One region of the Streptomyces sp. NPDC001108 genome, then DNA from elsewhere that is predicted to be linked to it. Evidence: riboswitches for the same ligand, from Rfam matches in the RefSeq annotation. Region 1 holds a riboswitch; each other region holds the start of a gene.

Region 1 (5,969 bases):
GTGGCTGCGGAAGATGTCCGTAATGATCTTGAACAGCAGGAACAGCCACATGACCCAGAGGAAGAACACCAGCATGGTCCAGAAGAGGTTGAGCATGGGGTAGTCGTCCACGGATCTCTCCTCGGTCGACGCGCGCGTTCCGCACGGTGACGAACAGGGGTAAATAAGTCATATCACCGCATATCTGGGCTCGCCTGTTGTCCGTCGACGGCCGGGTCGGTGGACCGGGGTGGTCAAAAGGGCGTCGGGGATGGCGTAGAGTTGGGTTTACCGACGCGGGGTGGAGCAGCTCGGTAGCTCGCTGGGCTCATAACCCAGAGGTCGCAGGTTCAAATCCTGTCCCCGCTACTGAAGAATCGGGCCCGGTACGCATACAGCGTGCCGGGCCCGATTCATTTTCTCCCGGGCCTGAGCGGGTACCTCCTTCGGTCGACGCGGAGTCGCCGCCCGTTCCCGCTCCGGTGAGGCTGGGGGACGGGGCGCGGCGCCGTCCGCGGCCGCGTGTGTACCGGGCAGGAGACCACAGGTGTGGAAGTGGGAGAAGGGGCGCGGTCGGCCCGCCGGGGGTGACACCCGCGGCCGGAGTTTCGTCCGTACGCTGCCCGCGCTGATGATCCTCGGCGGACTGCTCTTCGACGGCCTCACCCCGCAGACCTTCACCGCCATTCCGTTCTTCGTGGCCGCGCCGCTGATCGCCGCCCCGTTCTTCTCGCTGACCAGCACCATCCGGACCGCCGTCGCCTCGATGCTGGCGGTCATCCTGTTGCGCCTCTACAGCAGTACGTTGCCGGAGGTCGTGCCGCTGATCGAGCTGCTCACCCTGGCCACCGTCTCGGTCCTCGCGGTCGTGATCAACGGAGTGGTGCGGCGGAGCAACGAACAACTGGCCTCCGCGCGGTTCATCGCCGAGACGGCCATGCGCGCGGTGGTGCCCCAGCCGGCCGCCCGGATCGCGGGCCTCCAGGTCGCGGCGCGGTACGAGGCGGCGCAGGCGGACGAGTACGTCGGCGGCGACCTGTTCGCCGTGGCGGACACCCCGCACGGGGTGCGGATGGTGGTCGGGGACGTACGCGGCAAGGGGCTCGGGGCCGTGGAGACGGTCGCGGTGGTCATCGGGGCGTTCCGCGAGGCGGCCGAGCAGGAGCCCTCGCTGGCGGACGTGGCGGGCCGACTGGAGCGGGCGTTGTCCCGGGAGGAGGCACGGCGGGGCGGGCTCGACGTGCTCGAAGGCTTCATCACCGCCGTACTGGCCGAGATCCCGGCCGGGCTGTCCCGGGTGCGGGTCGTCAACCGGGGGCACCCCGAGCCGATCCTGCTCCACCCGGACGGGGCGCTGGAGGTGCTGCGGCCCTCGGTGCCCGCGCTGCCGCTCGGCATGGGGCTGGGGGCGTGGTCGGAGCGGACGGACGAATGGGAGCTGCCGGACGGGACGACGCTGCTCCTCTACACGGACGGCCTCTCCGAGGCGCGGAACGCCGAGGGGGTCTTCTACGACCCGGCGGCCCGGCTGCGCGGGCGGATCTTTCCGGGGCCGGAGGAGCTGCTCTCGGCGCTGACCGACGACGTACGCCTGCACACCGGCGGCGAGACGACCGACGACATGGCGCTGCTCGCGGTGGTACGTCCCGCGCGGGGGCAGCCGGACCGGCGCCGGACCGTGCGGATCGTGGGCGTGGAGCAGGATCGAACGGGCGGGGAGCAGAGTTGAACGGGCGGGGCCGGGGCGAGCGGGCGGGGAACGGGACTGGACGGGCGCGGGGCGGGACTTGACGGGCGCGGGGCGACTGGGTCGAACCGCCGCGAGGCGATGCCACCGTGCGTAATCGAAGGACGCCGCTCCGCATAACATTTGACACAACGTCAGAATTGAGTCGGCCGCTGAGTGGCGGTCAAGTGGGCCTGTTGGTCTGGCTATGTCCAGTAAAGTCCAGGCCAAAGACGTGAACGATCAGTGGGAACAGCTTGGAATGCGGCCCCAGTGTCTATTAACGTTCGATAACGCAGCGCGGTCGTCCCAGCCGTCATCAATGGCGGCGCCGTGCGCGAGCGCCGAATTCCGCAAGGGAACCGGGGAACCACCACCATGGGGTGAATCGGACACCTGTGTCTCGTGAGAGACGGAGGTGCCCGTAGGAGACCTTCCTGCTCCGAACCCGTCAGCTAACCCGGTAGGCGAGAAGGAAGGAAAGGAGTGCGCCCCCGTGGCGTCCAACAAGCCTGCCCCAGAAGCCCCTTCACGGTTCCAGGGCGATCACGGCGATTACGGCACCGGCTACGGCGTTGCCGACTACGGCTACGGCACCGGCCTCGACGCCGACCGCACCGCTGAGTTCACCACCGACTTCCGTTCCGACGCCGGCGACGGCGAGGCCGAGCGCGGCTGGAGCGAGTGGAACCCCACGGAGGAGACGGTCCGCCCGGTGCGCGGCCGGCACCGTGTCGCCAAGCAGCGCACGGGGCTCGCCCGCAGCTCCACGGTCCTGGGCGTCGGCGTGATAGCGGCGGTCGGCGCGGGCGGCATGGCCACCGCGCAGGGCAAGCCCCCGGTCTCCATCTCGGTGCCGGACGCGATCACGAACAACCTCCCGGACGCCAAGTCCCTGCCCGGTGTGGGCGCCCTGTTCTCCGACGGGTCCGAGACCGACGGAGCGGACCAGGCCGTCACCGCCCCGCTCACCACCGCCGGCATCACCACCGCCGAGGCCGAGCAGGGTGCCACGGACGCCGGTGAGGCGCTGCGCGCCCGCATTCTCCAGCAGGCCGAGCAGCAGCAGGACGCGGCCGCCGCCGAGGCGAAGGCGGCCGAGGAGAAGGCCGCCGCCGAGAAGGCAGCCGCCGAGGCGAAGAAGCAGCAGGACGCGGCCGAGGCCAAGGTCGCCGCCGAGAAGAAGAAGGCGGAGGAAGAGGCCAAGAAGAAGGCGGAGGCCCTGCGGCTGGCCAAGCTCGCCGCCAGCTACTCCCTCCCGACCTTCTCGTACACGATCACCTCGACCTACGGCCAGGCCGGGTCGATGTGGTCCTCCGGCCACCACACCGGCCTCGACTTCGCCGCCCCGACCGGCACCCCGATCAAGGCCGTCCACAGCGGCACGATCAAGTCGGCCGGTCTGGCCGGTTCGTACGGGTACCGCACCGTGCTGGAGCTGGACGACGGTACGGAGATCTGGTTCTGCCACCAGTCGTCGATCGGTGTCAGCGTGGGCCAGAAGGTCACCACCGGCGAGACCATTGGCCGGGTCGGTGCGACCGGCAACGTGACCGGCCCCCACCTCCACCTGGAGGTCCACACCCCCGACGGTTCGGGCATCGACCCGATGGCCTGGTTCCAGAGCAAGGGCCTCAACCCCTGATCCGTCCTCCGGGCACCGCTCCCCGGGCCGGTTCCTCCGGTGCCGGGGCCGGTCCGTCCGGCCCATGAACCCCGGCAGCCCCGACGCTCTCCCCCCGACGTCAGGGCTGCCGGTCCTTTTCCCGCTCCCGACCCCGTCCGCGGGCGACCCCGTCCGCTGCCGACCCCGTCCGCGGGCGTCCGTTCGGGGGACGGGAACGGGAACGGTCCGGCGCGAACGGAATAGCGGGCCCGCCGGGGTTCGTTGATCCACTCATGACTTCTCTTCGCCCGCTGGGCTCCTCCGGTCTCCAGGTCTTCCCGCTCGCACTCGGTGGCAACGTGTTCGGCTGGACGGCCGACGAGGCACAGTCCTTCGCCGTGCTGGACGCGTACACCGCGGCCGGGGGCAACTTCGTCGACACCGCGGACGGCTACTCCGCCTGGGTTCCGGGCAACAAGGGCGGGGAGTCGGAGACGGTCATCGGGAAGTGGCTCGCCTCCCGCTCCGACCGCGACGACCTCGTCATCGCCACCAAGGTCTCCACCCACCCCGACTACAAGGGGCTCGCCCCGGCCAACATCAAGGCCGCCGCCGAGGCGTCGCTGCGCCGGCTCGGCACCGACCGCATCGACCTCTACTACACGCACTTCGACGACGAGTCCGTGCCGGTCGAGGAGATCATCACCGCCCTGGACGAGCTGGTGAAGGAGGGCAAGGTCCGGGAGATCGCCGCCTCCAACATCAGCCCCGAGCGGCTCCGGGCCTCGCTGGACTTCTCCGAGCGCGAGGGCCTGGCCCGCTACGTCGCCCTCCAGCCGCACTACAACCTGGTCTCCCGCGACACCTACGAGGGCGCGCTCCAGGACACCGCCGCCCACGCCGGGCTGGCCGCCGTCCCGTACTTCGCCCTCGCCTCGGGCTTCCTGACCGGCAAGTACCGTCCGGGCGCCGAGGTGGAGAGCGCGCGGGGCGGGAGCGTGGCGCAGTACCGCGACTCGGAGCGGGGACAGAAGGTGCTGGCCGCGCTGGACAAGGTGGCCGAGGCGCACGACGCGCAGATCGCGACCGTCGCGCTGGCCTGGCTGGCCTCGCGACCGACCGTGGCCGCGCCGATCGCCTCGGCCCGTACGGTCGAGCAGCTGCCCGCGCTGGTGGCCGTCGCCGACCTCGAGCTGACCGAGCAGGAGCTGGCCGAGCTCACCGACGCGTCCGCCTGATCCGAGGAGCGGGCCGCGCGGCCCCGGCCGCCCCTACGGGCGCGGGGCCGGATGCGGTGCTGGGTACGGATACGGGCCGTACGCCGGGTGGGGCGCCTGCGCCGGCTGCGGGTAGGCGACGGGCCGGGCGTACGGCGCGTACGGGTACGCGTACGGACTGCCGGGCCGGAACGGCTGCGCGTTCTGGCCGGTCCGGGCGTACGGGTTCTGCTGAGCATGGTGCGTGGGGTGCGCGTGCGTCGGGAGCGGATGCTGTTGCCCAGGGTGCGGGAACGGCTGCTGCTCCTGGGCGTAGGGGAACGGCGGCATGCGGTGCGGGCGCAGCCGCCCCGTCACCTGCGCCGCGTACGTGAGCGCCGGGACGGCCACCTCCCGGCGCTCCCAGAGAAGGCGCAGCAGCTCCAGCTCGCGCTCGGCGAAGTCCGGGCCCGCCTCTCCCCGGCGGGCCCGGAGCCGCAGCGCGGCCAGCCTGGTCGCGAAGGACTCGTACTCCACGACGGCGACCGCGGCCGCCTTCCCCCGGGCCTTCGCCGCCGCCTTGTCGCCGGCCGCTACGGCGTACCGGTGACGGGCCATGTCGCGGGCGATGCCCCGGGCCCGCATCGAGGAGAGCGCGAGCGGCTCCACGGGGGTCAGCCAGCCGGCCGCCGCGTAGACGGGCAGCTCGGCGCAGAGCGTACGGAGCCTGCGGTAGCGCGACCAGATCGCCAGCCACGTCACCAGGCCGAAGACCGGGACCATGAACACCCCGTACACCGCGTAGAAACCCAGCGGGCTCAGGACCGCCGAACCGTTCCACAGCGCGTGCATGCCCATCGCGAGGACGAGCCCGAGCAGCGGCAGCAGGACGCGGCGGAGCTTCTGGTGGCGCAGGCTCGCCGCGGCGAGCCCGAAACCTATGCCGGTCAGTGACGTGAAGAGCGGGTGCGCGAACGGCGACATCACCGCCCGCACGAAGAACGTCGCGGCCGTCATCGCCGGGACGCCCGCATGACCGATCTCCTGGTCCTCACCGAAGGCGTTGCCCAGGTACAGGATGTTCTCGGTGAAGGCGAAGCCGCTCGCGGTGAGCCCGGCTATCGCGATGCCGTCGACGACGCCGGTGAACTGCCGTCTTCGGAACAGGAAGATCAGCAGGACCGCGGCGGCCTTGGCGCTCTCCTCGATGAACGGTGCTATCACCGTGGCGCCGAGGGTGTCGGCGTTCGACGGATCGGCGGTGGTCGTGGCTATCCACCGGATCGCGAACGAATTCGCCAGGAGCGCGACCAGGGCGGCGGCGAACGCTCCCCAGGCGAACGCGAACAGCAGATTCCGCCAGGGGCTCGGCTCGATCCGGTCCAGCCAGCGGAACGCGGCCGCCAGCAGCGGGACGGGCAGCACGGCGAGCCCGAGGCCGACGAGGAAGCCCTGCGTGCCC
Region 2 (5,969 bases), on a different contig from region 1:
AGGGACTCCTCGGTCGGTTCGAGGTCCAGGGTGAGGTGGACGGAACCGTCCTCGAAGCTGCGCCGCTGGGTGTATCCGGCGTCCCGGAACACCTTGATCATCTTTGTGTTGGCGGGCAGCACCTCGGCGGCGAAGCGACGGATGCCGCGCTCGCGGGCGACGGCCGCGATGTGTTCGAGGAGGGCCGAGGCCACACCCCGGCCCTGGTGCGCGTCCTGGACCAGGAAGGCGACCTCGGCCTCGTCGGCGGGGGCGGAGGCCGGCCTGCCCCGCTCGTCGATCCGGTCGTAGCGGACGGTCGCGATGAACTCGCCGCCGACCGTGACGGCGAGCCCCACCCGGTCGACGTAGTCGTGGTGGGTGAAGCGGTGCACGTCCCGGTCGGACAGCCGGGGGTACGGGGCGAAGAACCGGTAGTACTTCGACTCGTCGGAGACCTGCTCGTAGAAGCTGACCAGCCGCTCGGCGTCGTCCGTGGTGATGGGCCTGATGCGCGCGGTGCCGCCGTCGCGGAGCACCACGTCCGCCTCCCAGTGGGCGGGATAGGCGTGCGGCGGGCTCTGCTCCGGGGCGGGCTCCATGGGCAAAGCGTACGACTCCGTCAGCGGTCGCGTACGTACCGGGGCCGGGGCAGTCTGGGAGAGCCGATCAAGGGGCACCGCGCACGTCGTCGGGGGTCCCGGGGCTCGGCCGGAGCACCGCGCACCACGTGCGAGAATGGTCTAGACAACTAGTGATTCCTGAAGGGCAGAACCATGGCTGAGCGCCGCGTCAACGTCGGTTGGGCCGAGGGCCTGCACGCCCGCCCCGCTTCCATCTTCGTCCGTGCCGCCACGGCCTCCGGCGTCCCCGTGACGATCGCCAAGGCCGACGGTTCCCCGGTGAACGCCGCGTCCATGCTCGCGGTGCTCGGACTCGGCGCGCAGGGCGGCGAGGAGATCGTGCTCGCTTCCGAGGCGGACGACTCCGAGGCCGCTCTGGACCGTCTGGCGAAGCTGGTCGCAGAGGGACTCGAGGAGCTCCCGGAGACCGTCTGAGGCACCCTCCCCGAGAGAGCCGCGGCACCGTGAACCGGAGCCGCGGCTTTTTCATGCCCCGACTAATTCCGCCGGAAAGGAAAGGGGCAGCGGGGATTCCCCCCTTCCACCAGCGGATGAATTCCACCTTCGAACACGGGAAAATCCCTCCCCGCGCGCCGGGGAAATATCCCGGCCGGACCGGAGCACCTCTCTTTCTACGGTGCGTTTGTTAAGTGCGGACACCCGCACTGTTTACGGGATGTTGCGGCCCCCTCACCGGGTTTCCCGGGCGCGGGCCGGGCGGGCGGGGCCGCAGCCGGTGCGCGGCGGCGGTCCGCTCCGCGTGATGGGCCGCCAGCGCCCTGGCCCGGTCCGCGTCGCCGCGCGCCACCGCGTCCACGATGGCCCCGCGCTCGGCCCAGAAGTCCACCGGCCGGTCCGGCGGCTCGACCACGTACATCCAGGCGATCTTGTGCCGCAACTGGCCGAGCAGGGCGATCAGACCGGGGCTGCCGGACGCCTGCGCCAGTGTCTCGTGGAACCAGCCGCCCAGTGGGCGCAGGTCCTCGCCCTCGCCGCGCAGCGCCCGGTCATGGCCGAGGCGGACGAGGCCGCGCAACACCTTGAGGTGGGCCTCGGTGCGACGGCGCGCCGCGCGGGCGGCGCCCAGCGGCTCCAGCATGTTCCGGACCTCCAGCAGGTCGGCCGCCTCCAGGTCGGTGGGCTCGGCGACGCAGGCGCCCGCGTGCCTGCGGGAGACCACGAAGCCCTCGGACTCCAGGGTGCGCAGCGCTTCGCGGACCGGGACGCGGGACACCCCGTACCGGCGGGCCAGCACCTCCTCCGTGAGCCGGCTGCCGCGCGCGAAGACTCCGGAGACGATGTCGTCACGAATCGCTGTGCTTACCGAATGCGCGGGAATGCGCATGCCCGAACCTCCGCCTCAATGCCCGCGAAACGCGGCCGCCCGACACCTGTTCCGTGACTCTATTGCAATGCGGCGGCATTTCCGATGCCGGGCAGGAATCGATGAATATCTTCCGGCCGCGGACCGGTCGCATCGGAGAGCGGTGACGTCGGGGAGCGGTCGCGCGGGAGAGGGGTCACCCGCACCGTGCGGCAGGCATGCCGAAGGCCCCGGACGCGCGGTCCGGGGCCTTCGGTGGATGGTCCGTCAGAGGGCGGCGCCGTGGGCGCGCAGATACGCGACCGGGTCCAGGTCGGAGCCGTACGAAGGCGTCGTGCGGGCTTCGAAGTGGAGGTGCGGGCCGGTGGAGTTGCCGGTGGAGCCGGAGAGGGCGATCTGCTGGCCGGCGGCGACGCTCTGGCCGACCGACACCCCGATCGAGGAAAGGTGGCCGTACTGCGTGTACGTGCCGTCCGTCATCCGGAGCACGATGTTGTTGCCGTACGCGCCGCCCCAGCCGGCCTCGACGACCGTACCGGCGCCGACGGCGACGACGGAGCTGCCGGAGGCGGCGTGGAAGTCGACGCCCGAGTGGCTGCCGGAGGACCAGAGCGAGCCGCCGGACTTGTAGCCGGTGGTGACGTACGAACCGGCGACCGGGAGACGGAAGGCTCCCGGCACCGTGCGCTCGGCGGACCGGGCGACGCGGGCCGTACCGGCGCGGGACCCGGCGGCGCGCTCCGCCGCCGCCCTCGCCTCGGCCTTCTTCTTGGCTTCGGCCTTCTTGCGCGCCTCGGCCTTCTTGTGCGCCTCGGCCTTGGCCTTCGCCGTGGCGACGGCCTGGCTCGCCTGCGCGTCGGCCTGGGCGCCGATCCGCTCGGCAAGGGTCTTCTCGATGGTGAGGACCTGGGTGAGGCCGGTGTCCTCGACAGCGGCGGACTCCGACTCCGCGGCGACGGCCGGGGCGGCCAGACCGCCGATGACACCGGTGGTGGCGAGGGTCGCGACGCCGACGGCCTTCGCGCCCCTGCGCGTCAGTCGGCTCGGGGCACGATGCTTCCCCGTGGCACGGGTGAACGCCATGAAGTGGCTGGTCCTTTCCTTCCTTCTCGCCTACCGGGTTAGCTGACGGGTTCGGAGCAGGAAGGTCTCCTACGGACACCTCGGCCTCTCGGGGCTCAGGCGTCCGATTCACCCCAGGGACTACATGGGTCCCCGGCTCCCCGGGCTCGCGCCGGACGGGGACTCGGCGATGACTGTCCGGTACGCCCCTGATGCGGCATACGAGTGACGAACAGTCGAGCCGACGCTAAACGGGGGCACTTACATCCACCAAATGGACAGGCCATTTTGTAGCGCATCCCACAGGGCAGACGGGCAACCTCCCCACGGAACGGACAAAAGGGGCGAATCTCGCACATCTTGCTTGCGGGATCCGCCCCCATGCCCTGCTGTCCGCCGGTTCTCCCCTGCCCCGTACCGGTCCCGTGGCAGGGAAGAGCCGGGAAGGGCCGAGAAGCCGGCGGGTCAGCCGGTGACCACCGACACCTCGCCGATGCCCAGGGCCCGGACGGGCTCCTCGATCCGCGCCGCGTCACCGACCAGGACGGTGACCAGCCGGTCGACCGGGAAGGCGTTGACGACCGCCGCGGTCGCCTCGACCGTGCCGGTCTCCGCGAGGCGGGCGTACAGCTGCGCCTGGTAGTCGTCCGGCAGATGCTGCTCGACCTGGTCGGCGAGGGTGCCCGCGACGGAGGCCGCCATCTCGAACTTCAGCGGCGCGACACCCACCAGGTTCTGCACCGCCGTCTCGCGCTCCTCGTCGGTGAGGCCCTCGGCGGCCAGGGTCCGCAGGACCGTCCACAGGTCCTTGAGGGCCGGCTCGGTGGATTCCGTGTCCACCGAACCGCTGATGGCCAGCATCGCGGCGCCGGTGGCGCCCGAGGCGGAGTCCGCAGCGGTCGAGCGCAGCACCTGGGCGAAGGCCCGCACTCCGTACGTGTAGCCCTTCTCCTCGCGCAGCACCCGGTCGAGGCGGGAGGTGAGCGTGCCGCCGAGGCAGTAGGTGCCGAGGACCTGGGCCGGCCACACGCTGTCGTGGCGGTCGGCACCGATCCGGCCGATCAGCAGCTGGGTCTGGACCGCGCCCGGACGGTCGACGATCACCACCCGGCCGGTGTCGTCGGCGGTGATCGGCGGCACCGGGCGGGGCGCGGCGGCCTCGCCCGACCAGTCGCCGAGGGTGTCGGCGAGCAGGGCGTCCAGGTCGATGCCGGTCAGGTCGCCGACGACCACGGCGGTCGCGGTGGACGGCCGGACGTGGGCGTCGAAGAAGGCCCGGACGGCCGCCGCGTCGATCCGCTCCACCGTCTCCTCGGTGCCCTGGCGCGGGCGCGACATCCGCGCCTCGGCCGGGAAGAGCTCCTTGGAGAGCTGCTTGGCGGCGCGACGGGCCGGGTTGGCCTGCTCGTGCGGGATCTCGTCGAGCCGGTTGCGCACCAGCCGCTCGATCTCGCTGTCGGCGAAGGCGGGCGCCCGCAGCGCCTCGGCGACCAGCCCGAGCGCCTTGGCCAGCCGGGAGGCCGGGACCTCCAGGGAGACCCGGACACCGGGGTGGTCGGCGTGCGCGTCGAGCGTGGCGCCGCAGCGCTCCAGCTCGGCCGCGAACTCCTCCGCGGTGCGCTTGTCGGTGCCCTCGGACAGCGCCCGCGACATGATCGTGGCCACGCCGTCGAGCCCCTCGGGCTCGGCCTCCAGCGGGGCGTCGAGGAAGATCTCGACCGCGACGACCTGCTGGCCGGGGCGGTGGCAGCGGAGCACCGTGAGACCGTTGGGCAGGGCGCCCCGCTCCGGCGCGGGGAAAGCCCAGGGGCGGGCGACGCCCGGGGCCGGCTGCGGGTGGTACTGCATCGAAACTCCAGTCGCCGCGTCGGTCACTTGCCGGCTCCTTCCTGCGCGTCGGTGTCGTCGCTGTCCGCGGACTCGGCCGCCTCGACCGGCTCGTAGACCAGCACCGCCCTGTTGTCGGGGCGCAGCCGGGCCTTGGCGACCGCCTGGACCTCCTCCGCGGTGACGTCGAGCACCCGCTGCACCGCGGTCAGGGCGAGCTGCGGGTCGCCGAACAGCACCGCGAACCGGCAGAGTTCGTCGGCGCGCCCGGCGACCGTACCGAGCCGGTCCAGCCACTCGCGCTCCAACTGGGCCTGCGCGCGCTCCATTTCCTCGGGCGTGGGGCCCTCGGCGGCGAACCGGGCGAGCTCCTCGTCGACCGCGGCCTCGATCTCCGGAACCTCCACGCCGCCGGACGTCTTCACGTCCAGCCAGCCCAGTGAGGGCGCGCCGGCCAGCCGCAGCAGTCCGAAGCCGGCCGCCACCGCCGTACGGTCACGGCGGACCAGACGGTTGTGGAGCCGGGAGGACTCGCCTCCGCCGAGGACGGTCAGCGCGAGGTCCGCCGCGTCGCACTCGCGGGTGCCGTCGTGCGGCAGCCGGTAGGCGGCCATCAGGGCACGCGCCGGAACCTCCTCGCGCACCTCCTCGCGCAGCTGCTCACCGATGATCTCCGGCAGCGTGCCGTCGCGCGGCGGCTGCTTGCCGTCGTGGGACGGGATGGATCCGAAGTACTTCTCGATCCAGGCGAGGGTCTCCTCGGGGTCGATGTCGCCGACCACCGAGAGCACCGCGTTGTTCGGCGCGTAGTAGGTGCGGAAGAAGGCGCGCGCGTCCTCCAGGGTCGCGGCGTCCAGATCGGCCATCGAGCCGATCGGGGTGTGGTGGTACGGGTGGCCCTCCGGGTAGGAGAGCGCCGTCAGCTTCTCGAACGCCGTGCCGTAGGGAACGTTGTCGTAGCGCTGGCGGCGCTCGTTCTTGACGACGTCGCGCTGGTTCTCCATGGACTCTTCGTCGAGCGCGGCGAGCAGCGAGCCCATCCGGTCCGCCTCCAGCCACAGGGCCAGCTCCAGCTGGTGCGTGGGCATGGTCTCGAAGTAGTTGGTGCGCTCGAAGCTGGTGGTGCCGTTGAGCGAGCCGCCGGCCCCCTGCAC
Region 3 (5,969 bases), on a different contig from region 1:
ACCGCCGTGCGGCCCACGGCGACGATCAGCGGATCGGTCCCGGTCACCAGGGCCCCGGACAGCAGCCAGGTACCGGAGAGCAGCAGGACGAGGACGGCCGGCATCGCGTGGCCCCTTCCGTGGGTGGCGAGCGGACGGGGCAGTGGGCATCGACGAGGGTCCGGAGCGCGACGCGCCGTTCCTGCCCCGGGGCCGCCCTCCCGCGGCGGCCGACTATATCGGCGTCGGCCGGCCCGGTGGCAGGGGTCGTCGGGCCAGGTGGCTCACGGGGCGAGGTGGAGGTGGGCGAGGTCGTGCGGGACCGGGCCGCCGTGGCGGAAGAGCGGCGCGCTCTCGCCGTCCGCGGCCGTGGCGGGCGCGTCCGTGAGGCGCATCCGGGTGCGCAGCCGCCCGTAGAAGTCGTGCGGGCCGAGCCGGACGATCCGCAGGCGGCGCGGTGCCGCGTAGACGCCGACCCAGTCCCCGGCGTCCAGTACGCCGCGCAGCTGGCCGTCGATGGTCACCGCGGCCTGTCCGGAGTGCGGCAGGACCCGTACGGCGATCGGTTCGTCGGGGGCGGCGACCACGGTGCGGTCGAAGGTCATGTGCGCCGCCACGGGGGTGAAGAGGACCGCGTCCATCCGGGGCGAGACCACCGGCCCGCCGGCGGCGAAACTGTATGCGGTCGAGCCGGTGGGTGTGGCCATGACGACGGCGTCGGCCGAGTACGAGGCGAGGAGCCGGCCGCCGATGTAGACGCCGAGGCTCACCTGGCGGTCGCGGGCGAGCTTCTCCACGACGACGTCGTTGAGGGCGGTGACGTCCAGCGCCACGCCCCAGTCCTCCGCCGCGACCTCCGCGTCCGGGGCGGGCTGGGGCGGCGGCAGCATCGGGCGCCGCCCGTAGCCCATCAGGGCATCGATGTCCGGGGGCACTTCGAGCACCCGGGAGGCCCGCATGGTCAGGGTCATCCGCTCCTCGAACTCCGCCCGGCCCCGGTGGACGGCGTCGAGCGCGCGCACCACGTCATGGGCCGGTACTTCGGTGAGGAAGCCGACGCGGCCCAGGTCGATCCCGAGCACGGCACCGTCGTGCTTGGCGGCGATCCTGGCGCCGCGCAGGAACGTGCCGTCGCCGCCGAGCGTCACGATCAGATCGGGGTGCCCCGCGACGTCGGCCTCCTCGCGCCCGCCGCGTCGGTGCCCGTCGCCCCGCCACACGTCGATGTCCGTGCAGGGGACCCCTTCGCGGGCGCACCAGTCGCGTACGACGCCCGCGGCGGCGACGGCCTCGGGGCGGCCCTGGTGCACGACGACTCCGACCCGTTCGACACCCATCGCGCCACCGCTCCCCGTGCTCCGACGACCTTCCTCGTCCCACTGTGGGCAAGGGGTGGTGGGTCCGCCCGTCGCCGGGACGGCGCTGCGCCCGGTCGGGCGACGGGCGCGGACGGGGCCGGCCCGCCGGTGGAGGATCTCCACCGGCGGGCCGGACACCGCACGGGACGCGCCCCCGGGTCAGGACCGGGCGTCCTCCGGGATGCTGACCAGCCAGCGGGTCTCGCGGCGGGGCCGCAGGTAGAGCGCCCAGTAGAGCGTGGCGACCGCGGTGATGCCGCCGGTCCACAGAAGGTACTCGACCTCCTGCTGGGTCAGGATGTACGCCAGCACGGCGATCAGCAGTACGGGGACGGCGGGCCAGAGCGGCATCCGCCAGGCCTGCGCCTCGCGGTGCGCGCCGCGGCGGCAGAGCAGGGCCGCGACGGCGACCAACAGGTACATGGCGGTGACGGAGACGCCGGTGACGCCGTACAGGGTGTCGAGGTTGACGAAGCAGAGCGCCGCGCCGGGGACGCCGACGAGGAGGGTCGCGACCCACGGCGAGCCGAACCGGCCGAGCCGGGACAGGGCGTTGTTGACCGGTGCCGGCCACGCCTTGTCACGGGCCGAGGCGAAGAGCACCCGGGAGTTCTGGATGACCATGACGATGCCCGCGTTGATGATCGCGAGGGCGACGCAGAGGCTGACGAAGGTGCCGACCGCCGAGTTGGACCAGGCGGTGACCATGGTGCCGAGGTCGCCGGAGGTCAGGGCCGCCAGGTCCGGGGCGCCCATGGTGATGGCGATGACCGGGATCAGGATGACGGCGGTGGAGATGGCGAGGGTGGCGAGCACGGTGCGGGCCACGTTGCGGCGCGGGTTCTCCAGCTCCTCGGAGAGGTAGACCGCGGTGGAGAAGCCCTGCGTGATGAAGAGCGCGATGGCGAGTCCGGAGACGACCATCATCGCGGTGACCGTGGAGTGGGAACCGCCGGCCGAGGCGACCGTGCCGTGCACCAGCGAGGACGCGCCGCGCTCGGTGTGGGCGAAGCCGAGCACGGCGACGACACCCGCCGCGATCACTTCGAGGACCAGGAAGATTCCGGTGATCCATGCGTTGGCGCGCAGGTCCAGCAGGCCGGCGAGGGTGGCCAGCAGCATGACCCCGGCGCCCGCGAGGGGGGCCGGGATGTGCACGATGGGCGCCAGGTAGTCGGCCGTCCCCATGGAGATCACCGGGGGCACGATCATCACGACGAGCAGCGACAGCACGAAGACGAGCCATCCGGCGAGCCGTCCGGCCATGGTCGACACCATGGCGTACTCGCCGCCGGCGCTGGGGATGAGGGTGCCCAGTTCCGAATAGCAGAAGGCGACCGCGATGCAGAGCAGCGAGCCGATGGCGATGGTCAGGGCGGTGTACGTACCGAGGCTGGAGAAGAGGTCCGGCACGACCACGAAGAGGGTCGAGGCGGGGGTCACGCAGGACAGCGTGAGCAGTGTGCCGCCCACGACGCCGATGGAGCGCTTGAGCTTCTGGGGAGTGGGGCCGGTCGCCGGGGCGAGCGCCTGAGGTGCGCTGAGCGTGTCGGTCATCGTGCGGTTCCGATCAAAAAGTGCGGTGTTTGAGCGCGGGAGCGGTATCGCCTCCAGACGAGGACGTGATGAGTGGTTTCGTCGCTCCCAGCGCGTTATGCAATCCCGACGTGTTCCGCAGGTCAAGAGGTGTTCACCTTCGGAATTCGTTGTTCCTGTGATCAGTTTCGACGATTTGGCGCTAACTGAGCAGAGGACGCCGAAGGATCGGGGGGTGCGGGAACCGAAGGCCGGACCCCGGGAATTTTTCCCCCGGTCGGCATCGGGCGCGGGCACGGGGCCCATGGGTCGCGCATTCGGCGCCCCGGTGCCAGCCTGGATGCATGACTTGGGCGTCATGGACTACGTGTGGTGTGTACTCCGGGCACGGCGGCGTGCTGACGGAGGAGGTCGGTCTCCTGTCCGGGGAACTGACGGTGCACACGACCTGGGCCGAGGACACGGCCCAGATCACGGTGCAGTATTCGGGGGCGATCGACTGGTTCACCATGGTGGGCAGCCCCGTGGCGTGCTGTTCGGAGGAGGACAGCCGCCGCCTGCACGACGCGGCCGTGCAGGCGGTACGGAACGGGGCGGCGGCCACGGTGCCCGTTCCGCCCCGCGCGGCTCCGGAACGGGCGGCCGGGTCCGCCCCGGAGTGACGGTTCAGTAGGCCCCGTTGACGTTGTCGATGGAGCCGTACCGGTCGGCGGCGTAGTTGCACGCGGCGGTGATGTTGGCGACGGGGTCGAAGCTGTCCGTAGACGTGCCGGGCACGTGGTAGGCGAGGAACGTCGGATCGATGATCTGGAGCAGGCCCTTGGAAGGGGTCCCCTTGGCGGCGTTGGAGTCCCAGTTGTTGACGGCGAGCGGGTTGCCGGAGGACTCGCGCAGGACGTTGCGGTGGATCCCCTCGTAGCTGCCGGGGATGCCGTGCTCGGCCATGACGGCCAGCGACTCCTTGATCCAGCCGTCCAGGTCGTCGGAGTACGCCGCGGTCCGCGCGGCGGGCGCGGCGGCCGGCGCCGCCGAAGCGGCCTGGGCACCGAGCAGCGGCAGGAGCAGGGCGGCCGCTCCCGTACCCACGGCTATGAATCCCCTGGTCAGCGAGGTGGCGGCGCGACGGTGGCGCGTACCGGTGAAGGACATGGTGGTTCCTCTCCGTCGCCTGCGAGGTGAGCTGTCGGGTTCGGGCTGGAGCTGCCCGGCCGCGCGTCGACGCGGCTTCACCCCGAGCCGTCCGGATGTCCGGACCGGCGATGTACCTGGGTTCCCCGCTCCTGCCGTACACGAGTGGTCGGAATGCTCCGGACAGCGGCAGGATTCGGCGTTCCGTCCGGATTGACGGAGACCGTAGACGAGAGAATCCGAAGGGGACAAGACCCTTTTTCCGCATGTAATCGCCCAACAAGATCAAGTCATTTCATTTCCGGTAATCCACCTCACACCGACCCGGTGACGACCCTTGCGGGCAAAGGGATCCGCGGCATGCGGCACGGCGGTCGGGGGCGGAATGTGACTCGCACCACGGGGAGAGGGAAGCGGCGTTCCGGGCTCCGCCCCGCCGGACCGGCGAGCATTGCCAACCACTCCCCTCTGCCGCTATGGTTTCCGTGTCCTGTTGTCTCCGATAGAGGTGGACGTTGCGCATCTGAGGTCCGCGAACACCACGCCGTACGGCTCTCGCCGTATGACTGTCACGTCGTCGCAGTGTTTCCGCACTGCCCGTGGCCGCCGCGTGGATGCGACCTCGATGCATGAGCCGTCCCTCGTTTCCAGGACAGCCGCATCCTTCTCCGCTGCTCGGTCGCCGCGTGGTGCTCGCATACGAATCCCCCCTTCATTGCGATCACGACTGCGAGGAAATCCATGGCGACACCCACCGCCCCCAGCGCCTCCCTCACCTGCTCGGCACTGACCTTCCGGTGGCCGGACGGCACCACGGTCTTCGACGGGCTCTCGCTGAGCGTCGGCCGCGGCCGGATCGGGCTCGTCGGCAACAACGGCGCGGGCAAGTCCACCCTGATGCGGCTGCTCACCGGCGAACTGCGCCCGTCCGCGGGCACGGTGACCATCGGCGGCAGCCTCGCCCACCTGCCGCAGAACATCACCCTCGACACCACCCTGCGGGTGGACCACGCGCTCGGCATCGCCGAACGGCGCGAGGCGCTGCGCGCCATCGAGTCCGGGGACGTCGACGAGAAGCACTTCGAGACGATCGGCGACGACTGGGACGTGGAGGAACGGGCCCTGGCGACCCTGGGCTCGCTCGGCCTCGGCGACATCGGACTCGACCGCACCGTGGGCGAGTTGTCCGGCGGGGAGACCGTGCTGCTGCGCCTCGCGGCGCTGCTGCTGGAACGCCCCGACGTCCTCCTCCTGGACGAACCCACCAACAACCTGGACCTGTTCGCCCGCCGGCGGCTGTACGAAGCCGTCGACTCCTGGCACTCGGGCGTGCTGATCGTGGTCAGCCACGACCGTGAACTGCTGGAGCGCGTGGACCGCATCGCCGAGCTGCGCGCCGGTTCGGTGAACTGGTACGGCGGCGGCTGGTCCGCGTACCAGGAGGCCGTGGCCACCGAGCAGGAGGCGGCCGGGCGGACACTGCGCGCCGCCGAGGCGGACGTGCGCCGCCAGAAGCGCGAACTGGAGGAGACCCGGACGAAGCTGGCGCGACGTCAACGCACAGGAAAGAAGGCCGAGTTGGATGGTGGCCTGCCGAAGATCCTGGCGGGCCGCCGCAAGCGGTCCGCCCAGGAGTCGGCGGGCAAGCTCCGCGGCCTCCACGAGGACCGGCTCAACGAGGCGCGCGAGCGGCGCGAGGAGGCCGCGGACGCGATCCGCGACGACGCCGAGATCCGGGTGAGGCTGCCGCACACGGCGGTGCCCGCCGGACGGACCGTGCTGACCCTGGACGAACTGCGCCCGCGGTTCGGCCGGTTGCGCGAGGGCACGCTCCAGGTCAACGGCCCGGAGCGGATCGCGCTCGTCGGCCGCAACGGCGCGGGGAAGACGACACTGCTGCGCACGCTCACCGGTGAGCTGGCCCCGTTGTCCGGCGAGGCCAGGACCTTCGTCCCGACGCGGTTCCTC

The links. Region 1 has a riboswitch for cyclic di-AMP ahead of ACWC97_RS29320 (M23 family metallopeptidase). Riboswitches for the same ligand answer to the same signal wherever they lie in the genome.
Region 2: another riboswitch for cyclic di-AMP. It lies ahead of ACWC97_RS11020 (M23 family metallopeptidase); the one in region 1 lies ahead of ACWC97_RS29320 (M23 family metallopeptidase).
Region 3: another riboswitch for cyclic di-AMP. It lies ahead of ACWC97_RS00815 (transglycosylase SLT domain-containing protein); the one in region 1 lies ahead of ACWC97_RS29320 (M23 family metallopeptidase).

Annotation. Positions count from the first base shown of each region.
Region 1 is NZ_JBSFKL010000017.1:112,225-118,193, forward strand. It holds gene ACWC97_RS29305 (SHOCT domain-containing protein) at 1-111, opposite strand, end outside; tRNA gene ACWC97_RS29310 (tRNA-Met) at 275-348, shown strand; gene ACWC97_RS29315 (PP2C family protein-serine/threonine phosphatase) at 527-1,708, shown strand; cyclic di-AMP (ydaO/yuaA leader) riboswitch at 2,038-2,190, shown strand; gene ACWC97_RS29320 (M23 family metallopeptidase) at 2,202-3,350, shown strand; gene ACWC97_RS29325 (aldo/keto reductase) at 3,605-4,549, shown strand; gene ACWC97_RS29330 (PrsW family intramembrane metalloprotease) at 4,583-5,969, opposite strand, start outside.
Region 2 is NZ_JBSFKL010000003.1:565,071-571,039, forward strand. It holds gene ACWC97_RS11005 (bifunctional acetate--CoA ligase family protein/GNAT family N-acetyltransferase) at 1-581, opposite strand, end outside; gene ACWC97_RS11010 (HPr family phosphocarrier protein) at 756-1,037, shown strand; gene ACWC97_RS11015 (GntR family transcriptional regulator) at 1,249-1,947, opposite strand; gene ACWC97_RS11020 (M23 family metallopeptidase) at 2,194-3,009, opposite strand; cyclic di-AMP (ydaO/yuaA leader) riboswitch at 3,023-3,188, opposite strand; gene ACWC97_RS11025 (M16 family metallopeptidase) at 3,454-4,836, opposite strand; gene ACWC97_RS11030 (M16 family metallopeptidase) at 4,860-5,969, opposite strand, start outside.
Region 3 is NZ_JBSFKL010000001.1:189,363-195,331, forward strand. It holds gene ACWC97_RS00795 (DMT family transporter) at 1-104, opposite strand, end outside; gene ACWC97_RS00800 (NAD(+)/NADH kinase) at 264-1,316, opposite strand; gene ACWC97_RS00805 (APC family permease) at 1,497-2,894, opposite strand; gene ACWC97_RS00810 (hypothetical protein) at 3,218-3,535, shown strand; gene ACWC97_RS00815 (transglycosylase SLT domain-containing protein) at 3,540-4,022, opposite strand; cyclic di-AMP (ydaO/yuaA leader) riboswitch at 4,024-4,213, opposite strand; gene ACWC97_RS00820 (ABC-F family ATP-binding cassette domain-containing protein) at 4,743-5,969, shown strand, end outside.